One region of the Streptomyces hypolithicus genome, then DNA from elsewhere that is predicted to be linked to it. Evidence: riboswitches for the same ligand, from Rfam matches in the RefSeq annotation. Region 1 holds a riboswitch; the other holds the start of a gene.
What was found. A riboswitch is a leader RNA that binds a small molecule or an ion and turns the genes downstream of it on or off. The one in region 1 is predicted to bind S-adenosylmethionine.
Positions count from the first base shown of each region.

Region 1 (5,010 bases):
AGCCCTTGTCGAAGCGCATGCCCTCGGTGAGCTCAAGCTCAAGACCGAAGGTCTGCGACTCCTCGACGGTGATGACGCCTTCCTTGCCGACCTTGTCCATCGCCTCGGCGATGAGCTCGCCGATCTGCGTGTCGGCGGCGGAGATGGAGGCGGTCGAAGCGATCTGCTCCTTGGTCTCCACGTCCTTGGCCTGCTCAAGGAGAGCGGCGGAGACGGCCTCGACGGCCTTCTCGATGCCGCGCTTGAGGGCCATCGGGTTGGCGCCGGCGGCGACGTTGCGCAGGCCCTCACGGACCAGGGCCTGGGCGAGGACAGTCGCGGTCGTCGTGCCGTCACCGGCAACGTCGTCGGTCTTCTTCGCGACTTCCTTGACCAGCTCGGCGCCGATCTTCTCGTACGGGTCCTCGAGCTCGATCTCCTTGGCGATGGAAACACCATCGTTGGTGATCGTGGGGGCGCCCCACTTCTTCTCGAGGACGACGTTACGGCCCTTGGGGCCGAGGGTGACCTTGACGGCGTCGGCGAGCTGGTTCATCCCGCGCTCGAGACCGCGCCGTGCCTCCTCGTCGAACGCGATGATCTTGGCCATGTGAAGTGGTCCTCCCGGACTGGGGTGGAATGCGAGGACCGGAGGGCGCCCGCGACGGACGGCCTGCGACGCCGTGTGGTTCCTTGCCCCACCCGGCCTGCGGGCCTCGCCTACCCAGTCCTTCTGTCACTCTCACTGGGAGAGTGCTAATGCCAATGATTAGCACTCGACCCCTTCGAGTGCAAGCGTCCCCAGCGAAGACCACACGCGTGAAGGGCCCGTACCCCGAGAGGTACGAGCCCTTCATGCGTGAGTGCGTCGGTGGCCGATCGCGCCGAGATCAGACGGCGAGCTTGACCATGTCCGCCTGCGGACCCTTCTGGCCCTGCGAGATCTCAAATTCGACTCGCTGACCTTCTTCAAGGGTGCGGTACCCGTCCATCTGGATCGCGCTGTAGTGGACGAAAACATCCGCACCACCGTCGACCGCGATGAAGCCGTACCCCTTCTCCGCGTTGAACCACTTGACGGTGCCCTGAGCCATGCCTAACTCCCCTATTACTGGCCCTTGCACAGGCCCGCACTTCGCGGACCCGGGTCAGACCTCTACACCCCAACCAGCCCTCCAGCAGGAGGGGGTGTGCGCCGGAACGCGTCGACCGCCGCTGAATGTATCTGCCCAACTGCCCTCTGCAACAGGTCAATCGGACGAGAAATCTGGGCAGGGCTGAACACCCGAAGGGGGAGAATGTGGCGGAGTCCGGGGCAAGTCGGGTCGGACAAGGCGCGCAATAGCGGCAATTGACTCTGGTGATTTGGCTGTTTCTTGTCGCGCGGGACCGCATTCTCATATGCGCCGGGCACAAGCAGCGGGAGGGCCTTCCCCGACTCTACCGCGCTCAACCATGCAGAATTGCCCCCTCCGCCTGTGTCACGGAGAGGGCAATCGGCGTTGCTGTGCGTCGTTCGGCGGTGGCTGGCGCGTCGGCCGGGGCGGGGTCAGCCGCCGGCGACGGCCGGGATGATCGAGACGCCCGCGCCGTCCGGCGTGGCGGTCTCCAGGCCCTGCTCGAAGCGCACGTCGTCGTCGTTGACGTACACGTTCACGAAGCGGCGCAGCTTGCCCTGGTCGTCCAGGACGCGGGCCGCGATGCCCGTGTGGTTGTTCTCCAGATCGGCGATGACGTCGGCGAGGGTCTTGCCCTCGGCCGCGACCTCGGCCTTGCCGCCCGTGTACGTACGGAGGATCGTCGGGATACGAACATTGACACTCATGCGAGTCCAGCCTCTCGGAAAGAGTCCAGGTTGGGGCGGATGACGGCGGACTGGCCCGTGGTCGGGGCCACCGCCTCAAGGGTCTTCAGGCCGTCGCCCGTGTTCAGCACGACGGTGGTGAGGGACGGGTCGAGGAGACCGGCGTCGATCAGCTTCTTCGTCACGCCGACGGTCACACCGCCCGCGGTCTCCGCGAAGATGCCCTCGGTCTCGGCCAGCAGCTTGATCGCGTCCACGACCTGCTCGTCGTTGACGTCCTCGACCGCGCCGCCGGTGCGCCGGGCGATGTCCAGGACGTACGGGCCGTCGGCCGGGTTGCCGATCGCGAGCGACTTGGCGATGGTGTTCGGCTTCTGCGGGCGCACGACGTCGTGCCCGGCCTTGAAGGCCGTCGACACCGGGGAGCAGCCTTCGGCCTGGGCGCCGAAGATCTTGTACGGCTTATCCTCGACGAGGCCCAGCGCGATGAGCTCCTTGAGCCCCTTGTCGATCTTCGTGAGCTGCGAGCCGGAGGCGATCGGGATGACCAGCTGGTCCGGCAGCTGCCAGCCGAGCTGCTCGCAGATCTCGTAGGCGAGGGTCTTGGAGCCCTCGCCGTAGTACGGGCGCAGGTTGACGTTGACGAAGCCCCAGCCCTCGCCGAGCGGGTCGCCGATGAGCTCGGAGCAGAAGCGGTTCACGTCGTCGTAGTTGCCCTCGATGCCGACGAGCTCGCCGCCGTACACCGCGGCCATGATGACCTTGCCCTGCTCCAGGTCGTGCGGGATGAACACGCAGGAGCGGAAGCCGGCCCGCGCGGCGGCGGCGCCGACCGCGCCGGCCAAGTTGCCGGTGGAGGAGCAGGAGAGGGTGGTGAATCCGAAGGCGCGGGCGGCCTCGACGGCGATCGCGACGACACGGTCCTTGAAGGAGTGCGTCGGGTTGCCGGAGTCGTCCTTGACGTACAGGCCGCCGGTTACGCCCAGCTCGCGGGCCAGGTTGTCGGCCTTGACGAGCTTGGTGAAGCCGGGGTTCAGGCTGGGCTTGGACGCCACGTCGGCGGGGACGGGCAGCAGGGGCGCGTACCGCCAGATGTTGTCGGGACCGGCCTCGATCTGCTTGCGCAGCGCCTCCGCGTCTCCGAGGGGGAGGTCGTAGGCGACTTCGAGCGGGCCGAAACAGGAAGAACACGCGAAGATCGGGCCGAGTTCGAAACGTTCGCCGCACTCGCGGCAGGAAAGCGCGGTGGCGGGGCCCAGGTCTACGGGCAGGGAATGCGTGGCATTGGCGTTGGCGTCGGTTGCGACAGTCTGCACAGCCATGATGGCGAGGCCCTTTCTCCTCATCTTCCCCACGACGCATTTCGCCGTGAGACGGAATTGGCACCGTCCCCACCGTTACCTCGCGGTCGGCGGAATGGTTGCCGGGACTTCAACGGGCCGTTCCCTCTGTCCCTCTGGATGAGCGCTATGGCACCGGACGACAGACCCGATGCATTTGTTTCGCGCGGCGACCCCGACATGCGGGCGCCCTCCGCGTTGTTCAAGACTGTAACGGAAGGCATGGGCGGTTGAGACAGTCGTCCGCACCGCGAGATGGATCACCTTGAGAGGGGCAAGCGCGTGCTGGAAGAGGTGGAGCGCTGGCTGGACCTGCGGTCCTGGTCGGCGGCCGACCGCACGCCGGACCGGCTGATCGCGGCCAAGGCCGGGCGCGGCGCCACCGTCAGTGTCGTGCTGCCCGCCCTGGACGAGGAGGCGACGGTCGGCGAGATCGTCACCGCGATACGCCGCGACCTGATGGCCGGCGGACCGCTGCCGCTCGTCGACGAACTGGTGGTCGTCGACTCCGGCTCCACGGACCGCACGGCGCGGGTGGCGGCGGCGGCCGGGGCGCGGGTCGTGCACCGCGACGCGATCCTGCCGCGGGTGCCGACCGTGACCGGCAAGGGCGAGGTGCTGTGGCGGTCGCTGCTGGTCACCAGCGGTGACATCGTGTGCTTCATCGACGCGGACCTGAAGGACTTCTCGTCGTCGTTCGTGTCCGGGATCGTCGGGCCGCTGCTGACCGATCCGGATGTGCAGTTCGTGAAGGCGATGTACGACCGGCCGCTCGGCGCGTCGGCCGGCCAGGGGGGCCGGGTGACGGAGCTGGTGGCCCGCCCGCTGCTGAACCTGCACTGGCCGCAGCTCGCCGGGTTCGTGCAGCCGCTGGGCGGCGAGTACGCGGTACGGCGCTCGCTGCTGGAGCGGCTGCCGTTCCCGGTGGGGTACGGGGTGGAGCTGGGGCTGCTCGTCGACGCGCTGCACACCGTGGGGCTGGAGGCGCTGGCGCAGGTCGACGTCGGGGAACGCAGGCACCGTCACCAGGACGGGCAGGCGCTGGGCCGGATGGCCGCGGCGATCTACCGGACCGCCCAACTGCGGCTTTCGCGTGGGCACTTGGTGCGGCCCGCGCTCACCCAGTTCGAACGGGGCGAGCACGGGTTCGTACCGCGCACGCACGCGGTGGACACGGAGGAGCGGCCGCCGATGCGGGAGATCGCGGAGTACGCGGCGCGCCGGGCGGCGTGACGGACGGGACAGGCGGGCGGGACGGGCGGGCGGGCGGGACGGGCGGGCGGGCGGGACAGCCGGGCGGGCGTACGGGACAGGCGGGCGTGACCGTACGCACGTTTGGGGGGCGGGGCGACGGGCTAGGTTTCGGCACATGGTCTCCGCGCATGCTGCACAGGTTGCTGCCCAGGTTCTCGTCGCTTCCAATCGCGGCCCCGTCTCGTACACGCTCGGGAAGGACGGGTCGCTCGACGCCAAGCGCGGCGGGGGCGGGCTGGTCTCCGGCCTGTCGGCGATCGGGCAGGACGCCGATTCGCTGTGGGTGTGCTCCGCGCTGGGGGAGGGCGACCGGGAGGCGGTACGGCGCGGGGTGGGTGAGCCGGGCGTACGGATGCTGGACATCGACGCGGCCACGCACGCCGACGCGTACAACGGCATCGCGAACTCCGTGCTTTGGTTCGTCCACCACCTGCTCTACCAGACGCCGCTGGAGCCCGCCTTCGGCACGGAGTTCCGGCGCCAGTGGGCGGCGTACGAGTCGTACAACCGCGCCTTCGCGCAGGCCCTGGCGGCGGAGGCGGCGCCGGGGGCGGCGGTGCTGGTGCAGGACTACCACCTGTGCCTGGTGCCCGGCATGCTGCGCGAGCTCCGCCCCGACCTGCGGATCGGGCA
Region 1 covers NZ_CM128811.1:3,388,477-3,393,486, reverse strand. The annotation lists gene groL (chaperonin GroEL) at 1-589, opposite strand, end outside; gene ACU6WZ_RS16115 (cold-shock protein) at 870-1,073, opposite strand; gene ACU6WZ_RS16110 (ubiquitin-like small modifier protein 1) at 1,529-1,804, opposite strand; gene thrC (threonine synthase) at 1,801-3,105, opposite strand; SAM riboswitch class I at 3,123-3,250, opposite strand; gene ACU6WZ_RS16100 (glucosyl-3-phosphoglycerate synthase) at 3,406-4,356, shown strand; gene ACU6WZ_RS16095 (alpha,alpha-trehalose-phosphate synthase (UDP-forming)) at 4,493-5,010, shown strand, end outside.

Region 2 (5,010 bases), 1.3 Mb from region 1:
GTTCCTGTTCCTCTTCCCGAGGGCGCGCGTCACCAGCCTCTTCCCGTTCCTCTTCTTCCTGCCGCTGCGCTTCCCCGCCTGGATCGTGCTGATCTTCTGGTTCGCCCTGCAAGGGATCGCGGCACGGCAGGCCGGCTCGGGGCCCGGGGTGGCCTACCTCGCGCATCTGGCGGGGTTCGTCGCCGGCTTCCTCTACGCATGGGGGCGCTTCGGGCGTACGGCTAGAGTGAGGACCCCAGCGCCGGCCACCGAGGGAGAAGGCAAGCCGTGATCACCGCGATCGTGCTCATCAAGACCAGCGTGGACCGCATCCCCGAGATCGCCGAGTCGATCGCCGCGCTGGAGAGCGTCAGCGAAGTCTTCTCGGTCACGGGTACGTACGACCTGATCGCCATGGTCCGGGTGGCCCGGCACGACGACTTGGCAGAGGTCATCCCGGGCCGGATCAGCAAGATCCCCGGCGTGGAGGGCACCGACACGCACGTCGCGTTCCGCACGTACTCCCAGCACGACCTGGAAGCGGCCTTCGCCATCGGCCTCGACGCGTAGCCCGGTCGCCGGACCGGGGTCACACCGCCGGGACGCAGCGGCCGTCCTCGGTGCGGTAGCTCCACTTGGCTCCGTCTGCGACGAGCTCCTTGACGGCGCCGACGAAGCGCTCCACGTGCTCGTCGGGCGTACCGGCGCCGAAGCTGACCCGGATCGCGTTCAGCGAGCGTTCGCCCGGCTCCGCCTCCGGCGCACCGCACTCGCCCTGCTGCTCGGGGTCGGTGCCGAGGAGCGTACGCACCAGGGGGTGGGCGCAGAACAGGCCGTCCCGTACGCCGATGCCGTACTCGGCGGAGAGCGCGGCGGCGAAGTGCGAGCTGTTCCAGCCGTCCACCACGAACGAGATGACGCCGACGCGCGGGGCGTCGTCGCCGAACAGTGACAGCACCCGGACCGCCCCGACTTCCGCCAGGCCCTCGCGCACCCTGGCCACCAGCTGCTGCTCGCGCTCGACCAGGGTGTCGAAGCCGGCCTCGGTGAGTGCCTTGCAGGCGGCGGCGATCGCGTACACACCAATGACGTTGGGCGAACCGGCCTCGTGGCGGGCGGCCGTGGTGTGCCACTCGACGTCCACACCGCCGTCGGCGCGGCGGGCGACGGTGCGCGAGGCGCCGCCGCCCGCGAGGTAGGGGTCGGCGGCCCGCAGCCAGTCGGCGCGGCCGGCGAGGACGCCGGAGCCGAACGGCGCATACAGCTTGTGCCCGGAGAAGGCGACCCAGTCCACGTCGAGTGCGGCGATGTCCACCGGGTGGTGCGGGGCGAGCTGCGCCGCGTCGAGCACGATCCGCGCGCCGTGGGCGTGGGCCGCGGCGGCGAGTTCCCTGACCGGCCACAGCTCCCCGGTGACGTTCGAGGCTCCCGTCACGCACACGAGTGCGGGGCCGTGGAGGGCGCGGTCGGCCAGCGCCCGCTCCAGCGTCTGGACGGCCTGGGCCGGCGTCCGGGGGGCGTCCAGGTAGGTGACCTCAGCGTCGCGCCACGGCAGCAGCGAGGCGTGGTGCTCGGTCTCGAACACGAAGACGTCGCAGTCGGCGGGCAGGGCCGAGGCCAGCAGATTGAGGGAGTCGGTGGTGGACCGGGTGAAGACGACCTGGTCGTCCTCGCGGCAGCCGAGGAACTCGGCGACGGTGACGCGGCTGGTCTCGAAGAGATCCGTCGACAGCTGGGAGAGGTACCCGGCGCCGCGGTGCACGCTGCCGTAGTACGGCGCGTACGCGGCCACGTCGTCCCACACGCGCTGCAGGGCGGGGGCGCTGGCCGCGTAGTCGAGGGCGGCGTAGGTGACCTCGCCGCCGGTGACGAGCGGCACGAGGACATCCCGTCCCAGAACCGGCAGGGGGGCACAAAGGGTCTGGTCGGCGGCAGCGAGGGAAACAGACATGGCGAACTCCCGTGAGGAACATGCGAGTTCACTGCACCGGCGTAGAGCGCGGCAGCGCAGGAACGAAAGGAAATGAGAGTGCGGAAGTGGGGCCTGAAGCCCTATCGCATTCGCTTGCTCACGAGACTGCTCCCTTGAGGACCAGGACCCCAGGGGTGGCATCAATGGATGCCAGGGGTCCGCGCTTGCCGCGGACCTTTCTGTCCACGACCTGGTCTTCACCCGGGGCACCCCGCCACGGACGGAGGGTTGCCGGACAGCAAGCCGGGGCCAAAACGCTGTCACTCATGACCTGACCAGCATCCTGCCACACCCGCGACGCGACGCAAGGCGCAGTCCACACACTGGACCGCGCCCCGCGTCACATCTCGCCTGGCCAGTGCCGTGACTGTTGGGGCACTAGTGCCGCGACCGGCAATGTTTGCCCCATAAGGAGCGTCGTCCAGTGCGTGCGATCGCAAGGCGGCCGGAAGTCCTTGGATGGGGTCTCCCCTGCTCTCCCCTGCTCGAACGAAGTTGAGCGCTTGGGGAACGAGCTACCAGGGCTTTCGGTCAACGCGGCGAGCGTGCGTGCTGGACGGCGCGACGGGGCAAAGCTTGCCGGGAGCGGCACTAGCTGTTGCTGGCGGCCACCCAGCGCTCCAGCGCCGCACGCGCCGCACCGGAGTCGATCGACTCCGCCGCCTTGACGATGCCCGCCGCCAACTGGTCGTTGAGCGAGGCGTCGGAGGGGTCGAGGGCGACCAGCGCCGCAGCCGTGTTGAGCAGCACCGCCTCGCGCACCGGGCCGCGTTCCCCGGCCAGCAGCCGGCGGGCGACATCCGCGTTGTACGACGCGTCCGCGCCCCGCAGCGCCTGAACGGGCACGATCTCCAAGCCCACGTCACGCGGGTCGAAGGCCTGCTCGGTGACCGACCCGTCCCGTACGGTCCACACGCGCGAGGTCGCGGTCGTGGTCAGCTCGTCGAGGCCGTCGTCGCCGCGGAAGACCAGCGCGGAGTTCCCCCGTGCGGCGAGAACGCCCGCCACGATGGGCGCCATCCGGGCGTCCGCGACACCGACCGCCTGCGCCCGTACCTGCGCCGGGTTGGTCAGCGGACCCAGGATATTGAACGTCGTCTGCGCGCCCAGCTCCTTGCGCGCCTTCGCCGCGTACCGCAGGGCGGGGTGGAACTTCACCGCGAAACAGAAGGTGATGCCTGCTTCCTCGGCCACCTGGGCGACACGCAGGGGCGTCAGCTCCAGGTTGACGCCGAGCTTCTCCAGCACGTCCGAGGCGCCGCTCGCCGAGGACGAGGCACGGTTGCCGTGCTTGACGACCTTCGCCCCGGTGCCCGCGACGACGATCGCCGACATGGTGGAGATGTTGACCGTCTTGGCCAGATCGCCGCCGGTGCCGACGATGTCGACCGTACGGCCCGGCACCTCGATGGTGTTGGCGTGCGCGTACATCGCCCGTACCAGACCGGTGACCTCGTCGACCGTCTCCCCCTTGGCGCGCAGCGCGACCGCGAAGCCGGCGATCTGGGCGTCGGTCGCCTCGCCACGCATGATGCGGTCCATGGCCCACGCCGTGTCGTCGGCGGACAGGTTCTCGCCGCGCAGCAGGGCGTTCAGCACACCCGGCCACGAGCCGGCCGCCACGCTGCCGCCGCCGACCGGGGTCACAACGTTCATGGTCCGCTCCAGGGTCCACAGCCAGTAAGGATGCCTCCTACCCTATCCAGCGCCGGGCACAGCGAAGAGCCCCGTCCGTGGGAAGGACGGGGCTCACGCTGTGGCGAAGCAGTTCAGGTCGGGGACCTGCGGGGATCAGTGGTGGCCGTGGCCGCTGGTGATCTCCTTGTACTCCTCGGCGGTCGGCTTGGGGATCTGGGTCCCCTCGCCGTAGTAGCCCTTGCTCAGCTTGGCCCTGAGCTTCTGGCCACGCGTCAGCTTGCGCTCGACACCGTTCTCGTCGACCGTGGGGCCGATCTTGGCCGGCTTGTACTGCTCGTGCGCCGTGAGGGTGTGCAGCTTCTCCTGGCTGAGCGGCTCGTGGACCTCGATGAACTCACCGTGCGGCAGCCGCTTGATGATGCCGGACTCCCGTCCGTGCAGCACCGTCTCGGCGTCGCGCCGCTGCAGACCCATGCAGATCCGCTTGGTGATGACGAACGCGAGGACCGGTCCTACGAAGTAGGTGATCCGGACGAACCACGTGATCGAGTTGATCGACAGGTTGAAGTGCGTGGCGAAGATGTCGTTGCCACCGCCGAGCAGCATGATCACGTACCCGACGACCCAGGCGACACCCAGTCCGGTCCTGGTCGGCGCGTTGCGCGGCCGGTCCAGGATGTGGTGCTCCCGCTTGTCGCCGGTGACCCAGGACTCGATGAACGGGTAGACCGCAATCGCCCCTAGGACCAGACCGAAGACGACCAGCGGGATGAACACGCCCAGGGCGAGCGTGTGGCCCCACAGGTTGATCTCCCAGCCGGGCATCACCCGGATGAGGCCTTCGGCGAAGCCCATGTACCAGTCAGGCTGTGCGCCGGTGGAGACCTGGTCCGGACGGTACGGGCCGAGCGCCCAGACCGGGTTGATCGTGAACAGCGCCGAGACGGCCGCGATGACACCGAAGACCAGGAAGAAGAAGCCTCCGGCCTTGGCCATGTAGACCGGCAGCAGGGGCATGCCGACGACGTTCTTGTTCGTACGGCCGGGACCCGCGAACTGGGTGTGCTTGTGGTAGAAGACCAGGATCAGGTGCGCCACCACGAGGCCGAGCATGATGCCCGGCAGCAGCAGGATGTGGATGGAGTAGAACCTGGCCACCATGTCGTGGCCGGGGAACTCCCCGCCGAACAGGAAGAACGAGATGTACGTGCCGACGACGGGCGTCGCCAGGATCGCGCCCTGCGTGAAGCGGACACCGGTGCCGGAGAGCAGGTCGTCGGGGAGCGAGTAGCCGGTGAAACCGGTGAACATGCCCAGGACGAACAGCAGGAAGCCGAACATCCAGTTGATCTCACGCGGCTTGCGGAACGCGCCCGTGAAGAACACGCGCATCATGTGCACGAACATCGCCGCGAGGAAGA
Region 2 covers NZ_CM128811.1:4,708,232-4,713,241, reverse strand. The annotation lists gene ACU6WZ_RS22235 (rhomboid family intramembrane serine protease) at 1-271, shown strand, start outside; gene ACU6WZ_RS22230 (Lrp/AsnC family transcriptional regulator) at 268-549, shown strand; gene ACU6WZ_RS22225 (aminotransferase class V-fold PLP-dependent enzyme) at 569-1,930, opposite strand; SAM riboswitch class IV at 2,107-2,223, opposite strand; gene trpD (anthranilate phosphoribosyltransferase) at 2,543-3,607, opposite strand; gene qcrB (cytochrome bc1 complex cytochrome b subunit) at 3,743-5,010, opposite strand, start outside.
Region 2: linked by a shared signal. The riboswitch ahead of ACU6WZ_RS22225 (aminotransferase class V-fold PLP-dependent enzyme) and the one ahead of thrC (threonine synthase) in region 1 are both predicted to bind S-adenosylmethionine.